DNA from 4 places in the Pantoea sp. LMR881 genome. Region 1 is predicted to be linked to each of the others. Evidence: predicted binding sites of a transcription regulator. Region 1 holds the regulator's gene; each other region holds the start of a gene.

Region 1 (4,787 bases):
TTTTGTTATTTAAAAGAGTGCGTTTTTTTAAATACGCTCTCATTCACTCTTTAAATTATTCTTTTCTTAGTTTTTTCACCAGCCAGCGGCCATGCTGTGGTCGCTGGTTCCACGCCAGAGACGAAATCGTGTGCATCACGCTCAGGTGTCCCAGAATGCGTTTTACATGTTGCTCAACGATAGTGATCGGCCCTTCATTAAGATTCTCGGGTCCTTCCAGTATATTCGTTTGCGAACCGGGACCATCATATTCCAGCCGTTGCTGACAGCGTTGCAGCGCAATCTCACATGACTGCAAATATTGTTGCGCCAGCGAGGCGGTTAACATGGTGTGCTCGCGTGCCAGAATTGTCATTGCGTTAATATGTTCGACAATAAACTGACTGTGCGTGACCCACATACGCATATCTTTTAAATATTGTGCATTAAAAGCCGGTTCCTGCATCGCCTGGTTAAGTGAGTTAAACAATGCGTTATGGGCCTGATTCACCGTTACGCGCTGATAGGCCAACTTTTCTGGCGACTGTTCAGGGCCAAGTAACATACGCAACGCTTCCTGATAGGTTTCCAGCGCATCATGTGCGTTCTGCCTCAGTAATCCGCTTTGCCACTGCGGCCACAGCCACACCATGCCACCAAAAGCAATCAGACAGCCCATTAGCGTGTCCATCAGGCGGGGCAGCAAAAACTCTGCGCCGTTCAGTGACAAGAGTTGCAGACAGTAAACCGCCGTCACGGTGAAACCGACCATTGACCAGCCGTAAAATTTGCGTGTAAACGCATAGCTGATAAAGGTAATCGCCAGCATGATCAGCAATATGAGCGATTCAGGCACCGCGAAACGCAGTGTGGCGGCGGCGATCACCAGACCGGCAAAAGGTGCCTGCGGCCCGGTGCTGAATACGTACTCGCGTTGCGCTATACCCATTTTGACTGACGAACATAATGGTCATCAGGATCCAGTAAGGTTTAGGAATATTGAAAAACATAGCCAGCGCGCTGCCAAACATCAGCATCACTGCAAAGCGCCCGGCAGTGCGTAGCGCGGCGGATTTTAGTGAGAGATAGCTGCGTAAAGCGGGGATCAGGGGCAGGCGGCGTTGGCGATCGGCCATCAGGTCGCGTTGATACAGCGGCTTGTGCGTACGCAGCACCCGCGCAATGCGGTTAAAATGATAAAGACAGAAATTGCCGACCGGGTTGTCTGGATGCTGACGCGCAATCTTTTCCAGCGCGCCGAGCTGTTTGTCCATTGAAAAGCGATCGGGCAGTTGGTGATACAAAATGTCATCAGCCAGCACGCGTAACCGCGCGGAAATCGTACTGGCGTTCCAGCGAATCACCGCTTCAGCATGGCTTTGCTCCACCAGCTTTTGCACCTCTTCCGGCTGATGCAGGCTGACAGAAATGTGTTCCTGTAAATCCAGCGCCATCTGAAAAGCGCGTTTCAGCCGCTTATGGCTTTCGTCGCCATTCGCTGACAGCATATGCATCTGCTGATAGCAGGTGTTAATCATATCGATCACTTTCTGCTGGCGCGCCAGCAAAGGAGGCAACGCTTTTTCAGGATCGGTAAGCTGGGTTAACAGGGTATATTTTGCATCGCAATAATCTGCCAGCTCGCGGTAAATCAGGCTCAGGCTTTCGCGCATCGGCTGCTCTTTCCACAGCCTGAACCAAAACCAGTTGAATACGCCGTACCACAGCGTACCGCCGATATAGAGCAGTGGCGGCACCCAAATCGGCATATGTCCCATCAAACTCAGAGTAAAAATTGCAGCAATAAGCGCACCCGGCAACAGGCGCCCATGCAGTGGACTGATTTCACCTGTCACACCGAGCAGCAGCGGCATAGCGAACAGAATGGCTGGCAACGGAATGCCCTGCAGCGTCAGCCACTGGATAAGAAAACTGCCGAGTGCGAACAAACTGCCGCCGACAATCAGGCGTTTGAAGAAGCGTTTATGCGGTGTATCCAGACCGGCAATGTTACAACAGGCGGGAACTAACGAGAACAGCAGGCCATTTTGCAGATCGTTAAACAGCCAGCCGAGCGTGACAGGCAGGCACAGCACCAGCGTCTGCCGCAGAGCATAATTGACTTCGGGGTGATAGATGATTCGACGCCACATAGGACAGCAACAATAACGGCGTGATGTTGCCATCACGCCGGAGTGACAGAAATTAGCGGGTGCCGTAAACGACGATGGTTTTGCCGTGTGCGGAGATCAGGTTCTGGTCTTCCAGCATCTTCAAAATACGGCCCACGGTTTCACGTGAGCAACCAACGATCTGGCCAATTTCCTGACGAGTAATTTTAATTTGCATGCCGTCGGGATGCGTCATGGCGTCTGGCTGTTTGGCCAGGTTAAGCAACGTCTGTGCAATGCGGCCAGTAACATCGAGAAATGCAAGGTTACCTACTTTTTCTGACGTTACCTGCAGGCGACGCGCCATTTGCGACGACAGTCGCATCAAAATATCCGGGTTAACCTGGATCAACTGGCGGAATTTCTTGTAAGAAATTTCTGCCACTTCGCACGCGGTTTTAGCACGTACCCAGGCACTGCGTTCCTGACCCTCTTCAAACAGGCCAAGCTCGCCGATAAAATCCCCCTGATTCAGATACGAAAGAATCATCTCTTTGCCTTCTTCATCTTTGATCAGAACCGCGACGGATCCTTTCACGATGTAATAAAGCGTTTCAGCTTTTTCACCTTGGTGAATCAGCGTACTTTTGGAGGGATACTTGTGAATATGGCAATGGGACAAAAACCATTCGAGTGTAGGGTCTGTTTGCGGTTTGCCGAGAACCATTCGCTATTATCCTCTGTTGTAATCGTGCCCAAAATACAGGGGGCAGTTTTCCCTGTCAGGCGATGAAAGCTTCAAGCGTTTTTCCATTCAGGAAATTATTCGGGCTGCATTCGGCGCAGTGCGCATAATTCTTCCCGGCTTCGCCATCGAGTGACGAAAAATATTTTCAGCTCTTTTTGTAGCACAGCTTTTGCCGACTGTCTTCTGTTGTCTCGCTTCAGCAAAGGGCGGATTTCTCTGGATTGCTGTTTATCAGGTGAAAGCGTACTCTGGCGGCAAAACCCCCTATTCTGGAGAAAAAAACATGCAGGCAAGAGTGAAATGGGTGGAAGGTCTGACGTTTCTCGGTGAGTCATCGTCTGGTCATCAGGTATTAATGGACGGTAATTCTGGTGATAAAGCACCAAGTCCGATGGAAATGGTATTGATGGCAGCGGGCGGTTGCAGCGCGATAGATGTGGTATCCATTTTACAAAAAGGGCGTAACGATGTGCGCGACTGCGAGGTAAAGCTTAAGTCAGAACGCCGTGAAGAAGCCCCGCGTATCTTCACGCATATCAATCTGCACTTTATTGTCAGCGGCAAAGATCTGTCGGACAAAGCGGTCGCGCGTGCGGTTGATCTTTCGGCTGATAAGTATTGCTCGGTGGCAATTATGTTGGGCAAAGGCGTGGAAATTACCCACAGCTACGAAGTCGTTGCTACCGCATAACGCCACTCATATTTGTCACAACGTTGCCGTAACAGGTTCAGAAATCGCTGTGAGCTTAAGGTGAGCGGCGATTTTTTTGGCCAGATCACGCCATAATGCGCTTCCGGGATCGCTGACAGATTGAGAATAGTCACTTCACTGCCGAAAGATCGGGCCATCGGCTGCGCCACTACCGCCAGAAAATCAGCTTCCAGCACCAGCCTCAATCCGCAGACTACCGAGTCAGTACGCAACGGTGGCGTTGTCAGGGACGGATAAAAATCCGCCATGTATTCAGAGAGTAACGGATAATATCCCATCTCCGTTTCTGGAATTATCCAACGCTGATCGCGCAGCTGATCAAAACTGCGGACGTGCTGACAGGCATGATCGCGACGCGCAATAACACAGAATGGCACGTTAAACAGCGGTTCGACATGCAGTGCTTCCAGCGGCAAATGAGAACTGAGCGAGCCAATGGCAAAATCTAATATGCCTTCGCGTAAAGGGGTCAGCAGCGTTGAAAGTTGCGCTTCTTTAATCGTAAAGCGCGTGCCGGGATAGTGCTTCTCGTAGCTTTTAATTGCGCCAGGTAAAACGGTAAACGCTAATAAAGAGGAGAGGCCAAATGCAACGGAACCTTGTGAAGAGTGATTGATAACATCAATTTCATCTGTGGCGCGCCGCAATTCTTCGAGAATAAGCTGCGTACGTGAAGCCAATACTTTTCCACTTTCTGTCAACATCACACCTTGTGCACTGCGAATAAATAGCGTGGTGTTTAACGTCTGCTCCAGTTCTTTCAAGGCCCGGCTGATGGCTGGCTGGGACTGATGAAGTGCCCGTGCTGCCGAGCGAATGCTTCCCTGTCGAATAACAGCCTGAAAAACGCGTAACTGTTGCAGCTTGGGCAAATAGGCCATCGCTGTGTCTCCCTGATGCCTTATCGCTATCACTGATAGCAAAATACCATCTTATCTTGGGCCGCTGATTATTTAATGATACGGGAACGTTATAAGTCACTGAATGTTATGTGATTGTGAGAGGTATCACATCTTTTTCCTTTACTTTATCATTCCCAGAGCAACGAGGTTGCGATGACGACACGATCCCGTCCCATGATGATTGCCATGCTTTTTACCGGGTATGTCCTGGTCTATATCGATAAAACGGTAATGGGGTTTGCGTTATTACCCATCGAAAAAGAGTTTGGGCTGAGCACCACCCAGCTTGGTTATATCACCGGTATTTTCTTTCTCGCCTATTCGCTGTTTCAAAT
Region 2 (4,787 bases), 680 kb from region 1:
ATACGGTAGCGCAGCGTGTTCAGGGCCTGGACAGCGGCGCGGATGATTATTTGCTTAAGCCCTTTGATTTACAAGAGGTGCTTGCACGGATGCGCGCCATTACCCGGCGTCGTCATGGGGCTGCGGATTCGTTGCTCGGCAGCGGCGATGTTCAACTGGACATGATGACGCGCGAAGTGCTGTACAAAGGCCACCGCGAACAGCTTACCGCACGCGAATATGCTTTGCTTTATGCCCTGCTCGAACGTCCGGGTGCGATTCTTTCACGTGAGCAGCTGGAGAATCGCATCTACGGATGGGGCGAAGAAGTCACCAGCAACGCAGTGGATGTCCTGATTCACGGGATGCGTCGCAAACTAGATAATGATGCCATTCGCAACGTTCGCGGACTCGGATGGCGAGTACCTGCAATATGAAACCCTTCACGTTTATGCGCTCGCTGCGCAACAAATTACTCAGCACGCTGCTGGTGATTCATCTGATGATGATTGGCGGCGTCAGCTGGTATTTTTTAGCTGCTATGGCGACATGATCGGCTCAATGAAAGACGATCAGCTTTCGAAAATTGCCGATGCCTGGGCCACCAACCGCCAGATCCCGGCTTTAATGCCGCTGATGGTGCCTGCCGATAAGTTAAAAAGTGCCTTTGTGGTTCAACTCTGGGACAGCAACGGCCAGCTGCGCGCCAGTTCGTGGCCGGAGCTGCATGCACCACTACAGGTGGAAAATGGCTATCACGATGCCGATGTCGGCGGTTGTCACGATTGTGAATGGCGCATTTATACGCGCCCTGGGCAACCTGGCAGCGACATCAAAACCATTCAGGTTATGCATAACCTGAGCTACATGAAAACGTTGATGGTAAAACGCGCACTGTCGGCGATCATTCCTTTGATCCTGATGATGCCGCTCTCGCTGCTGGTGATCTGGCTGGTGGTCCGAAAGATCACCCGCGATCTTCGCGTAGCGTCGCGCCAAATCGCGGCCCAGGAAACCCACCATCCTCATAACGTCTCTCCCGATGGTCTGCCGGATGAAATATTGCCGCTGGTTGCGGCTTATAATTCCCTGTTAGATAAGCTACGAGCCGCCTGGTCGGCGCAGCGCCAGTTTCTGGAAGATGCCGCGCATGAACTGCGCACGCCAGTGACTGCCGTTACGCTGCAGCTGGAAAACCTGCGTCAGCATATTCAGCCTGGCGAAGCCAGTCGTCAGTTTAATCAGCTTGAAGCTGGCGTGACGCGCACACGCCATCTGGTCACTCAGTTGCTTAATATTGCACGTCACGAAGATCAGACCGTCGTCGCCAGCGTTGAGCATATTGAGCTGGAAGATTTACTGAAAGAGAGCATTGAGCAGCTCATGGTTGTGGCGGATAAACGCGGTATCGACATCGGCTTTACCGGCTCAACGCACTACCGGCTGCAGGCCAGCCGTTCAGAATTGCGCAGCCTGTTTGATAACCTGATTGGTAATGCCATGCTGCATACGCCAGAAGGAAGTCTGGTGGATGTGCTGTTACATCGCGTCGCCGGACATACAGTGGTGGATATTGTTGATAACGGTCCAGGCATGCCGGAATCGTTTATTGAGCGTGCTTTTGATCGCTTTACCCGATCGCCCGATGTTAAAGCCCAGGGCAGCGGTCTCGGTTTATCCATCGTACGCAGCGTGGCAGAAAAAAATCGTATTCACGTCGCGTTATCGAACTGCTTTAACCCACAAGGTGCCATTTGCGGCTTGCAGGTGCGCGTCACTCTTCCCTGATCTTGTCCGTTCGAATCCGAACCAGACAACGTAAACGGTTGCCTGGTTCCGTTCGCTTACGTAAATTAATGTGAACTTCATCACATTTTCATTGAATTGTAATGCAACACATTTTGACAAACGTGAGCAAAATCTATTTTCTATCGGTCTGTGACAGGCACGCTAAGCGAGCTTCAAACGACTTTTACAAATTAAACAATTCACTGCCCATCCCCTGGGATTGATTTCACTCTGGTCGCGCCGTCGGGCTGCGGTCAAAAGCATGTGGTTAATGATAATGAAATTTAAAACGTTGATAGCAGGTGCCTTGCTGGCATGTTCCTGGACCGGTGCTGCGCAAGCCGCCGAAAGCGATCCGCAGTATGTCTCCGACTGGTGGCATCAGAGCGTAAACGTGGTAGGTAGCTATCACACGCGCTTCGGACCGCAGTTTAATAACGACGTCTATCTGGAATATGAAGCCTTTGCGAAAAAAGAGTGGTTCGATTTCTACGGCTACCTCGATCTGACCAACTTTTTCGGTGTCGGCAACAGCAATGCTAACGGCATTTTTGACCACGGCTCGCCGATGTTTATGGAGATTGAGCCACGTTTCTCTATCGATAAACTGACCGGCACCAGTCTGGCGTTTGGCCCGTTCAAAGAGTGGTATTTTGCCAACAACTACATTTATGACATGGGCCGCAACAAGGCTAATCGTCAGAATACCTGGTATATGGGTTTAGGTACCGATATTGATACGCACAGTGATATTGGCTTGTCACTGAACGTCTATGCCAAATACCAGTGGGAAAACTACGGTGCGGCGAACGAAAACAGCTGGGATGGCTATCGCTTCAAAATCAAATATTTCGTGCCCATCACCACACTGTGGGGCGGCAACCTCGGTTACGTTGGCTTTACCAACTTCGACTGGGGTTCCGACCTGAACGAAAAAGGCGGTTCTTCACGTACCAGCAATTCAATTGCGTCCAGCCATATCCTGTCACTGGGTTACGATCACTGGCATTTTTCTGCCGTGGCGCGTTATTTCCACAATGGCGGACAGTGGGCCGATGGACAGGAGCTGAATTTTGGCAACGGTCCGTTTGAAGTGAAATCAACTGGCTGGGGTTATTATCTGGTCGTGGGTTACAACTTCTGAGTGTAATTGTGCGCTCGCCAGCCCTCTCCTGTTTACAGGTGAGGGCTGATATGGCCGCCAGGCAAGGGAAACATGCCTGAATCAGTTCCGCGCTTTATACGCATTTACCATCCACGGAATGCCGAACTTATCGATAAACATGCCGAAACCGTTCGCCCAGAACGTTGGTGCCCAGGCTTTGGTAATGGTTCCCCCTTCTGACAAATGATCAAACCAGCGTTTGCCCTGCGCCTGGTCAGGCGTCGATAAACTCACCGCATAACCTGCATGTCTCTCTGAGGGCTTACCATCGCTCATCATGATTTCACCCTGCCCAATGCGCAGGTGGGCATGCATGATCAGCTCTGCCGGAAAAGTGATCTCAGAATCAGAGCCAAATGCATCGTCATCGTCTGGCATATCACCAAACGTCATTTTAAACAGCAACTCACCTTCGGTAGCCTGCAGATAAAACGCAATCGCCTGTTCGCAGTTGCCGTTAAAAAACAGATAAGGTGTGATTTGCATGATGCGCTCCTGATAAAAAAAACCGCCGCCTATGAGTGTAGTGCGCGCTAAATTTCTCCCTGAGAGCCGGGCCTCAACCTTACTTTAATTGACAATATCGCCGGAAAAGCTGCGCTATTTAACGGCTCACTGGCTCGCTCTGCTCTTCGCCTGAAATGCGCCAGGATGAGCGACTGGCCCAGACGTTTATTGGCCGTTGCGCGATGGACGGCGAAAACTGCAACGTACGTTGCTAAATAGTCACCATGTTGCCCCTCGGCAACGATCCGCGAATTTATTATCCTGCTATCTCTTCGCTTGCTAACGGTTAATTACTTTAACAACAGATGCGGCCGTTAATACGTTTTGCAAACACTGTCGAGGTTCATTCAAATATGACAACAGCCTGCACCACAGGGATGACGCCGACGCACGCTTCGTCGGCACCCAACAACAGCTTAGCGGGACGCATTGATGCCTTACCTGCTTCCGGCGGTTTATGGCGGTTTATTTCACTGCTTGCTCTTGGCGGCTTCTTTGAACTCTACGATCTGTTTGAGACGGGCTACATCAGCTCCGGGCTTATCGCGGCGGGCATCTTTCACACCGGCAGCGCGGGCGTGTTTGGCATTGCCGACCAGGCTGCTTTCGCCTCAGCGACCTTCCTTGGGCTTTTCTTCGGTGCCAGCCTGCTGGCACCCTACGCTGACCGCTTTGGTCGTCGCCTTACCTTTATGTGCGCGCTGGCCTGGTATGGGCTGTTTTCACTGTTGATGGCTTTTCAGCAGAGCGCCGAGATGATTATCCTGTTCCGCTTTTTGGTCGGTATCGGTTTAGGGATTGAGCTGGTGACCATTGATACTTATTTATCTGAATGGGTGCCTACGCATTTGCGGAGCAAAGCTTTTGCCTTCTCATTTTTCGTGCAGTTTCTGTCGGTACCCACCGTGGCGCTGATGTCATGGTGGCTGATCCCGCATACCTTTCTCAGCCTTGAAGGCTGGCGCTGGGTGGTTATCGCCGGGGCGGTCTGTTCGCTGGTGATCTGGTTTATTCGTAAAAATCTGCCAGAGTCGGCACGCTGGCTGGCGCAGCAGGGCCGTCATCAGGAAGCTCATCAGGTACTCTCAGCCATGGAAAAACGTTGCGGGATCGCGCCGGGTGCTGACTTCCCGCCAGATGACGCCGCTGCACAGCTGCCCAAAAAAGGCCGTTTCAGTGAAATTTGGGCACCGGCCTGGCGCAAGCGCACGGTAATGCTGGTGGTGATGAATTTTTTCCAGGCTATCGGCTTTTTCGGCTTCGGAAACTGGCTGCCAGCGTTGTTGTCTGGCAAAGGCACCACCGTCACGCACAGCTTACTTTATGCCTTTTTTATCACGCTGGCCTA
Region 3 (4,787 bases), 800 kb from region 1:
GTCACGACTTCCTGGCCAGTGGGGGCAGGCTGAAACCGCAAGAGAACCCGAACGCCGCAGCGATTCAGGGTGATTTAAGCGAAATTGATGCGCAATAATCGGCGCAAAAAGGCGACTCCAGAGTCGCCTTTTTGATCGTGCCTGCTTATCAGAACTTATAGTTAAAGTTTGCCCCGTACAGCCAGGCTTTACCGGCTGATTCAAACGTGTATGGGCCTTCTTTTACCGTGACGTGCTGACCGTGCATATAAGAGATGCCCATATCCACTGAAGCGTCCTCATTAAACGCATAAGACGCCCCCGCACTCAGCCACAGACGATCCTGATCCGGGATGGAGATAGAACGTTTATCGGCAGGAACCGGGCTGTCATCGAAGGCGATACCAGTACGGAAGGTCCAGTTTTGGTCGTAGAAGTAAGTGGTCCCGAGCGCCAGACGATAGGCATCGCGGAAGCTTTCATCTTTATAGAACAGCGTCTGGCCATTGGATCCGGTCGCTTTCAGCTCCTGGAACTGACTCCAGCTGGTATACGCCAGGCTGTAATGCACGGCCCATTGCGGTGCCACTTTGTGCCAGCCCGACAGCTCCCACATCTCCGGCAGATTCAGGGTTAGTGCCCCTGGAATGGTGGTGCCGCCCGTTGCATAAGGCAGACCTAAATTACCAGCCTGATTAATCGCGTTGACCGAAACAGGCAGGTTACTTTTGTAATCCCCGTCGAAGTCGATTTTGACTTCTGAACGGTAACTGAAGCCGAAGCGGTTATTTTTATCCACTTCATACAAAATGCCGGCATTCCAGCCGTAGCCCCACTCATCGCCTTTCAGATGCGCAATCTGCGTATCAGCAGGAAGGCGCAGCGCCGCACCCGATTCGCCTGCGTAGCGTTCAATTTTGGCTTTAGCATAAACAGCATCAAAGCCGACGCCAAAGCTGAAATGCTCGTTCAGGCGGTACGCTGTGCTGAGGTTGAAGTTACCCGTTATCAGGTCAGTTTTACCGCCGTAGCCACCTGCGGTGTAGTTGTTATTGAACTCGGTAGCCAGACCATAATTCGAGGTGACAGAGGCGCCCACCCACCACTGATCATTAATGGGATGGACATAATGAATATTTGGCACCCATTCACTTGGCGCAATGTTTTTCGCGTCAAGGCTGCGCCCGCTTGGGCTGTTGCCATTGATATTGACATCAGGATCGATATATACCGCGCCAATCGAGAAAGAAGGACGATCCATCAGCGCCATGGTTGCAGGGTTACGGCTGGCAGAGGCTGCGGTATCCCCCATTGCGCCTTCGCCGGAGTAGGCACGTCCTAATCCTATAGAAGAGAATTCATTCAACTGAAAGCCAGCTGCATAAACGTGTGAAGAAACAAGCGCCACAGCAGCCGCCACGGCTGACTTTGCAAACAGGTTTTTATGGTTCATGACCACAACCTCATGTGAATTATTATTTAACGCTGTTACATCGCGTAACAAGGGACGGCGGATTGTAAGGACTGATGTAAAACGGACATATCAGACCAGTGCGGCAAGTATAGGTCTGACCTGTGTGTGTGTTGCAATATTGTTTTTAAAATATTTCCAAACTGATCGGTGAAAAGTCGATCTGCTTAACAAAACCTGAAACGACACGCACAGCATAACGGCTCAAATTTGTTTTGGATCAAATTTTATTGTGATATTCGTCACTTAGCGAGGCTGTCATGGCGCAGAGTATACTGAAAGCGTAAGATTTTGGCTGGAAAAATACGCAACTCGTCGACTTATTCGTCAGGAGAGAAAGATGACTGATGCCATTAGAAAGTGCAGCGCCAACGAAACCGCTGCCTGCTGTTGTGTCGATGTCGGCACCGTTATGGATAACAGTGATTGTACAGCAAGCTGGTCAGAGTGGTTTTCGCAGCGTGCCGATGCTGAGGCCAAACTGCAGCGCCTGACTGAAAAGGCGCGCCAGGTCGAATCTGAACCGTGCGACATCAACGCTCGCTTCAGTGAAGAGGCGGAAGGCGTCAGGCTGGAGATCGATTTCACCTTCTCATGCCAGGCTGAAACCATGATTTTTCAGCTCGGCCTGCGTTAATCTCTCTTACGCCGCTATTCTGGCGGCGTTAATTTCGTGTCTCTCTTCGCAATTTATCCCTTTTGATATTGGCGACTTAACCGCTTGTGGTTAACACTGTGGATCAGGTCAGACCTCTTTCGGCAATGATGCCCTGGTCCCGATTCACAGGTGAAACAATGAAAGCGCAGTCGCTGCTAACGCGTCATGGTGAACGCATCGCCATAACGCACGGATTACGAACACCTTTTTTGCGCCAGGCTACTGGTTTTCATGGTATCCCGGCGGTTGAGCTTGGCCGGATGCTCATCAGCGAATTGATGGCCCGTAGCGAACTGCCGGTCGAAGTGATTGAGCAGGTGGTATTTGGCCAGGTGGTACAAATGCCCGAAGCGCCTAATATTGCTCGCGAAATTGTCCTGAGCAGCGGGTTAAGCGTTAATACCGATGCTTACAGCGTCAGTCGTGCCTGTGCGACCAGTTTTCAGGCTGTGGCGAATGTCTGCGAAAGCCTGCTGGCGGGCACCCTGTCAGCCGGTATTGCGGGTGGGGCTGATTCCGCTTCAGTCCTGCCGATCGGCGTCAGTAAAACGCTGGCTCGTGCGCTGGTGGATATGAACAAAGCGCGCAGTTTCTCGCAAAAGTTACAGTGCCTGCGCCGCTTGCGTCCGCGTGACCTGCTGCCCGTGCCGCCTGCGGTGGCGGAATATTCAACCGGTTTACGTATGGGCGATACCGCGGAACAAATGGCAAAAAGTTACGGCATTACGCGAGACGCGCAAGACGCGCTGGCGCTGCGCTCTCATCAGCGCGCAGCGAAAGCGTGGCAATCGGGTGTGCTGAAGCAGGAAGTCATGACGACGTTTGTTCCCCCTTTAAAGCGCCGATTGAGCAAGACAACACGTTACGCATGGATGCAAAAGCGGAAGATTATGCACGCCTGCGTCCCGCCTTTGATCGTCAACATGGCACGGTAACGGCGGCAAACAGTACGCCACTGACCGACGGCGCAGCGGCAGTCATTCTAATGCGCGAAGGACGTGCGCGTGAGTTAGGGCTTCAGCCACTCGGCTATGTGCGCAGCTACGCCTTTAGCGCCATTGATGTTCAGCAGGATATGTTACTTGGCCCCGCTTATGCCTCGCCGCTGGCGCTGGATCGGGCTGGTATCACACTGAATGAGTTAACCCTGATCGATATGCACGAGGCTTTTGCAGCGCAAACGCTGGTTAACCTGCAACTGTTTCGCGATGAACGCTTCGCCCGCGAGGTGTTACATCGTCCCCATGCGTTGGGCGAGGTCAGTGAAGAGCGTTTTAATGTACTGGGCGGTTCTATTGCGTATGGACATCCTTTTGCCGCCACTGGCGCACGTATGATCACCCAAACGCTGCATGAGTTGCGGCGGCGCGGTGGCGGTTTAGGCCTGGTGACTGCCTGTGCAGCAGGCGGCCTGGGTGCGGCAATGGTTCTGGAGGTCGAATAATGGCGCATAACGTTTTTCATTTACAGATGCGCCCCGACAGCGTTGGCGTTATCACGATTGACGTGCCGGGCGAAAAAATGAATACGCTCAAAGCGGAGTTTGCCGGGCAAATTGCCGCCGTGATTGCTGAAGCACGCCGCGATCCAGCGTTAGCCGGATTAGTGCTGATATCCGCTAAGCCAGACAATTTTATCGCAGGCGCAGATATCAGCATGATTGATCGCTGCCACTCCGCACAAGCAGCCGAAGCACTGGCTCGCCAGGGGCAGGAAGTGATGGCGTCGATTGCCTCGCTGCCGTTCCCTGTAGTGGCGGCGATTCACGGTGCGTGTCTGGGCGGCGGGCTGGAGCTTGCCCTTGCCTGTGATGCTCGTATCTGTTCGCTGGATGATAAAACGCGGCTTGGATTACCTGAAGTCCAGTTGGGATTACTGCCCGGCTCAGGTGGAACGCAGCGATTACCACGTCTGATTGGCGTTCAGCAGGCGTTAACGCTGATTCTCACAGGCAGAACGCTGCGCGCTAAGCAAGCGCGTAAGCTCGGTGTGGTGGATGATGCGGTTCCACAGGCTATCCTGCTGGAAACGGCTGTCGCACGGGTAAAAAAGGGCAAAAGCAGTCGGGCACCTCTGGCGATGCGCGATCGTTTATTACAAGGTCCGATTGCGCGCCATGCGTTGTTTGCGCTGGCTAAACGCCAGGCAGAGCGCAAAACGCAGGGCAATTATCCAGCAGTAAAACGCATCATTGAGGTGATTCGCATTGGACTGGAGCAGGGCAGCCGCGCCGGTTACGATGCCGAAGCCCAGGCTTTTGGTGAGCTGGCGATGAGTAAGGAATCGGCTGCACTGCGCAGTTTGTTCTTCGCCTCGACCGCAATGAAAAAAGAAGCCGGTGGCGAAGCCGAACCGCAAGCGATCCGGCGTATTGGCGTATTAGGCGGCGGCTTAATGGGCGGCGGGATCGCCAGCGTCAGCGCCCTTAATGCCGGTTTGCCGGTGCGCATTAAAGATATCACCTTCGACGGGGTCAACCATGCGCTGCAAACCAGTTGGGATGTGCTCAGTAAAAGGTAAAACGTCGCCATTTGAGCGCGGCACAGCGTCAGCAACAGATGGCGCGCATTACTGGCGGTATCGACTATCAGGGGTTTTCCCGGCGTGATGTCGTCATTGAAGCCGTATTCGAAGATCTTGCGCTGAAACAGCAAATGGTTAACGAGGTTGAAAGTTACT
Region 4 (4,787 bases), 1.0 Mb from region 1:
TTAGAACGCAACGCCGCAGTGCGTTCGCGGCTGACGCATTCGCTTGAAGTGCAACAAACCGGGCGCTATATCAGCAAAGAGATCCTGCAAACCCTGAAAATGCAGGGAGGGTTAGCGCAGTATGGCCTGGATGAGCTGGAAGGCGCATTTGAAAGCCTGGTGGAGATGGCGTGCCTGCTGCACGATGTGGGTAATCCGCCGTTTGGCCATTTTGGTGAAGCCGCCATCAATGACTGGTTTGAAGATAACTTGCCCGCAAACCTGGTCGATCCGTTAGTGGCTGGGGTGGAAACTGACGAGCAACGCAGCTATTTTGACCAGTTAAATGCAACGATTCGTCAGGATTTGTGCCATTTTGAAGGCAATGCCCAGGCTATTCGTATGGTGCATACGTTACTGCAACTGAATCTGAGTTATTCACAGGTTGCCTGTATTTTGAAATATACCGCGCCCGCCTGGTGGCAAGGGGATAAGCCAGCGGAATTCAGTGCGCTAATGAAAAAACCGGGTTTCTATTTATCGGAACAGGAATATATTGCTGACCTGCGCGCGGCAACGAATATGGCAGAACATCACCGCTTTCCCCTGACCTATATTATGGAGGCCGCGGATGACATCTCTTATTGTATTGCTGATTTGGATGACGCCGTTGAAAAAGCGATTTTCAATGTAGACAGCCTGTATGAATTTCTCAGCCGGGCATGGGGACCGATTAAAAATAACGACGCGTTCAGCCGTACTATTGGCGAGGCCTGGCGTGAAGCCAGCAGTAAAAAACGTCGTAGCCGCAGCGATCAATTCTTTATGTCGCTACGGGTCAATGTACAGAGTGTTTTAGTCACGTATGCAGTAAAACGCTTTGTTGATAATCTTCCCGCTATTTTTGCTGGAAATTTTAATCACGCATTATTAGAAGATGATGGTGAAGAGGGGCGTTTATTACAGCTGTTTAAAACGGTTGCCCGTCAGCACGTATTCAATCATTCCGAAGTTGAGCAGTTAGAATTACAAGGTTATCGGGTAATTAAGGGGTTGTTAGAGATATATGAACCTCTGATGCGGCTAAACTATGAATCTTTCACCAGTTTGATAAATGATGACTTTTTGCGTCATCATCCGATAGAAACCCGCTTATTTCATAAACTTTCGGGTAAGCATCGCAAAGCTTATCAGCAAAAGATGCGTACACTGGCGGTTGAACATAAATATGAGCGCCTGTTATGGGAACGTTATTATCGCTTTCGCCTCATTCAGGATTACATCAGCGGCATGACCGATCTTTATGCCTGGATGAGTATCGTCGTTTGATGGCCGTGGAATAACCGGGCAATTGTAAAGAGGCCGCATAAATTTTTACTTTTACCTAAAACTTTATCAGGAACTTCGCGCTAAAACATTTATCTCAGCATACGACCACAGCAATGGTCGGGACGTTAATCTTTGAGAGATATCGAAAAATGAAAAAAACTCATTAATGCTAAGTGCTCTGGCACTTAGTCTTGGTATGGCTCTGACGCCTGCCAGTGTGTTCGCTGCAGAAACCGCTTCTTCTACCACCCAGCAATTGCCGAGCCTGGCACCCATGCTGGAAAAAGTGATGCCTTCTGTTGTCAGTATTAGCGTTGAAGGCAGCACCACGGTAAAAACGCCGCGTATGCCGCAACAATTCCAGCAGTTTTTTGGCGACAATTCGCCTTTCTGCCAGGAGGGTTCACCTTTCCAGAATTCGCCGATGTGTCAGGATGGTGGCCCTGATGGCGCACCCAATACCCAGCAGGAGAAATTCCGCGCCCTGGGCTCAGGCGTTGTGATTAATGCCGATAAAGGCTATGTCGTGACCAACAATCACGTCGTCGATCACGCCACTAAAATTCAGGTGCAGTTGAGCGATGGTCGCCGTTATGACGCCAAAGTCATCGGTAAAGATCCAAGTTCAGATATCGCGCTGATTCAACTGCAGGATGCTAAAAATTTGACGGCGGTTAAGCTTGCTGACTCCGACAATTTGCGCGTGGGTGATTACACCGTAGCGATTGGTAATCCTTATGGTTTAGGCGAAACCGTTACGTCAGGCATTGTCTCAGCACTGGGCCGTAGTGGCCTGAATGTTGAAAATTATGAGAACTTTATTCAGACCGATGCCGCAATTAACCGGGGCAACTCAGGTGGCGCGTTGGTGAATCTCAATGGTGAACTGATCGGTATCAACACTGCCATTCTGGCACCGGACGGCGGTAATATCGGTATCGGCTTTGCCATTCCAGCCAACATGGTGAAAAACCTGACTGCGCAAATGGTTGAATATGGTCAGGTGAAACGTGGTGAGCTGGGCATCATGGGCACCGAGCTTAATTCAGAGCTGGCGAAAGCGATGAAGGTTGATGCGCAGCGCGGCGCCTTTGTTAGTCAGGTTCTGCCGAACTCTGCTGCCGCGAAAGCGGGTATCAAAGCGGGAGATGTTGTGGTGTCGATGAATGGCAAACCGCTGACCAGTTTTGCCTCGCTGCGTGCTGAAGTCGGCACGTTACCGATCGGCACGACGTTGAAACTGGGCTTGCTGCGTGACGGCAAACCAGTGGATGTCTCTGTGCAGTTGCAGCAAAGCACACAGAATAAAGTGCAATCCGCCACTATTTACACCGGTATCGAAGGCGCAGATCTCAGCAACAGCGATGGCAACGTTAAAGGCGTACGTGTTGATAACGTCAAAGCGGGCAGCGCAGCCGCACGGATTGGCCTGAAAAAAGGTGATGTTATCCTGGGTGTAAACCAGCAAGCCGTCGCTAATCTGGGTGAGCTACGTAAGATTCTCGACACCAAACCCTCGGTGTTGGCACTCAACGTAAAACGGGGCGACAGCAGCCTTTATCTGCTTATGCAGTAACTGTTGCGCGACTCCTCTTTTAAGCGGACCCCGGTCCGCTTTTTTTATGGCTGCAATGTCGGCGGAAAGAATGTGATGCTTGCCGCAAAATAAGTAAATGCTGCTCTGGCTCTGTGCATTTGCACAATGTTCCGTGGCTGGCCCGCGTATTCTGTATTCCCTTCTCTTTATCAGGAGTATTGGATGGCTACCTATTACCTCGACGCCCGGCTGGCACAGGATATTGTGGCGCGCACCATGAAAATTATTGACAGCAATGTCAACGTGATGGATGCACGTGGACGCATTATTGGCAGCGGCGATCGGGAGCGTATTGGGGAATTGCACGAAGGCGCGTTGCTGGTGCTCTCCCAGGGACGCGTGGTAGACATTGATGAAGCGGTGGCGAAGCATCTGCACGGTGTGCGGCCTGGCATTAATTTGCCGCTGCGTATTGATGGCAATATCGTGGGCGTGATTGGCTTAACCGGCGAGCCACTGGCGCTGCGCCATTATGGTGAGCTGGTCTGTATGACCGCAGAAATGATGCTTGAACAGGCGCGCTTGCTGAACATGCTGGCGCAGGACAGCCGTTTGCGTGAAGAGCTGGTGTTGAACCTGATCCGCAGCGAAAGCTTAACACCTCAGCTGACCGAATGGGCACAGCGTTTAGGGATCGATCTCAATCAACCCCGGCTGGTGGCGGTGGTAGAGGTCGACAGCGGTCAGTTAGGCGTAGACAGCGCCATGTCCGAGTTGCAACAGTTACAAACATTACTGACGACGCCAGAGCGGGATAATTTGATTGCTATCGTTTCACTGACGGAAATGGTGGTATTGAAACCCGCGCTGAATGCACATGGGCGTTATGATCAGGACGATCATCGCAAGCGAGTCGAGCAGTTACTTCAGCGCATGAAAGAGAGTGGAAACTTACGCATGCGTATCGCACTAGGTAATTACTTTACCGGTCCCGGCAGTATTGCCCGATCCTACCGCACCGCCCGTACCACGATGATGGTCGGCAAGCAGCGTATGCCCGATGTCAGAAGCTATTTTTATCAGGATTTAGTTTTACCGGTATTGCTGGACAGCCTGCGCGGCGGCTGGCAGGCAAACGAACTGGCGCGGCCGCTGGCTAAGCTAAAAAGTATGGATAATAACGGCCTGCTGCGTCGCACCTTGCTGGCCTGGTTTACCCATAATGTGCAACCCAGCGCAACCGCGCGCGCGTTATTTATTCATCGCAATACGCTGGAATATCGCCTGAACCGCATCTCTGAGCTGACCGGTCTTAACCTGAGCAATTTCGACGATCGCCTGTTGCTGTATGTCGCATTACAGCTGGATGAGCAGGGTTAACGTCGTCATACAGACATGAAAAAGGCCAGCGAATGCTGGCCTTAAAATGGGCTGGCAGAACTTAACGGCTGTTGCGGGTTAGCTTCTCAAGATCGGATTCAATTTCCGTGATCTTGTTAGTTACTACGCTTTCCAGGTGACGTAAATCATCCAGAATTTTACGTTTCAAATCGACTTCGATTTGATCGCGCTGGCAGATTTGATCCAGCTCATCAATCACATAACGCAGATTTGGGCTGATCTCCTGTACTTCTTTATAACCGTGTGAAGCATGGTCTGCGATCACTGTTTTACGCTGGCGCGGATATTTAAACTTCACGCTTTTAGCGAAAAATTCACCTTTATCTTTACGGAAGTAAATTTTAAGAATGTCGTTATTGGCTTCCTGACGCAGGCTATAACGGTCAATGTCGTCCGGGTTACTGATACCTAAGCTTTTAATGTTGTCGTACATAACGTTGTTCCACCAGATAAGAGAAGTGCGCAGAGGAGTTCATGGCTAAAACAACTGTAGACATAAATAGCAGAATGAACATTGCGCGACGGGATTTAACTGGCGCGG

Evidence for each region. Region 1 encodes CRP, which controls carbon source genes, mostly activating them, when cyclic AMP is high. Its sites were predicted from a motif close to ATGTGANNNNNNTCACAT; they were not measured.
Region 2: the regulator CRP is predicted to act here: its motif matches at 1,836-1,853, upstream of O3W44_RS11015 (nucleoside-specific channel-forming protein Tsx).
Region 3: the regulator CRP is predicted to act here: its motif matches at 1,681-1,698, upstream of O3W44_RS18015 (YfcZ/YiiS family protein).
Region 4: the regulator CRP is predicted to act here: its motif matches at 2,955-2,972, upstream of O3W44_RS09365 (CdaR family transcriptional regulator).

Annotation. Positions count from the first base shown of each region.
Region 1 is NZ_JAPVOK010000002.1:2,627,788-2,632,574, forward strand. It holds partial or broken gene O3W44_RS14120 (YccS/YhfK family putative transporter) at 56-2,132, opposite strand; gene crp (cAMP-activated global transcriptional regulator CRP) at 2,185-2,817, opposite strand; gene O3W44_RS14130 (OsmC family protein) at 3,122-3,529, shown strand; gene O3W44_RS14135 (LysR substrate-binding domain-containing protein) at 3,505-4,431, opposite strand; gene O3W44_RS14140 (MFS transporter) at 4,606-4,787, shown strand, end outside.
Region 2 is NZ_JAPVOK010000002.1:1,951,925-1,956,711, forward strand. It holds gene O3W44_RS11005 (response regulator) at 1-416, shown strand, start outside; partial or broken gene O3W44_RS11010 (sensor histidine kinase) at 413-1,767, shown strand; gene O3W44_RS11015 (nucleoside-specific channel-forming protein Tsx) at 2,045-2,911, shown strand; gene yjdN (VOC family metalloprotein YjdN) at 2,993-3,418, opposite strand; gene O3W44_RS11025 (MFS transporter) at 3,793-4,787, shown strand, end outside.
Region 3 is NZ_JAPVOK010000002.1:3,425,629-3,430,415, forward strand. It holds partial or broken gene mlaA (phospholipid-binding lipoprotein MlaA) at 1-98, shown strand, start outside; gene fadL (long-chain fatty acid transporter FadL) at 149-1,432, opposite strand; gene O3W44_RS18015 (YfcZ/YiiS family protein) at 1,791-2,087, shown strand; partial or broken gene fadI (acetyl-CoA C-acyltransferase FadI) at 2,246-3,552, shown strand; partial or broken gene fadJ (fatty acid oxidation complex subunit alpha FadJ) at 3,552-4,787, shown strand, end outside.
Region 4 is NZ_JAPVOK010000002.1:1,580,685-1,585,471, reverse strand. It holds partial or broken gene dgt (dGTPase) at 1-1,322, shown strand, start outside; gene degP (serine endoprotease DegP) at 1,475-2,884, shown strand; gene O3W44_RS09365 (CdaR family transcriptional regulator) at 3,068-4,225, shown strand; gene O3W44_RS09360 (DUF3461 family protein) at 4,287-4,679, opposite strand.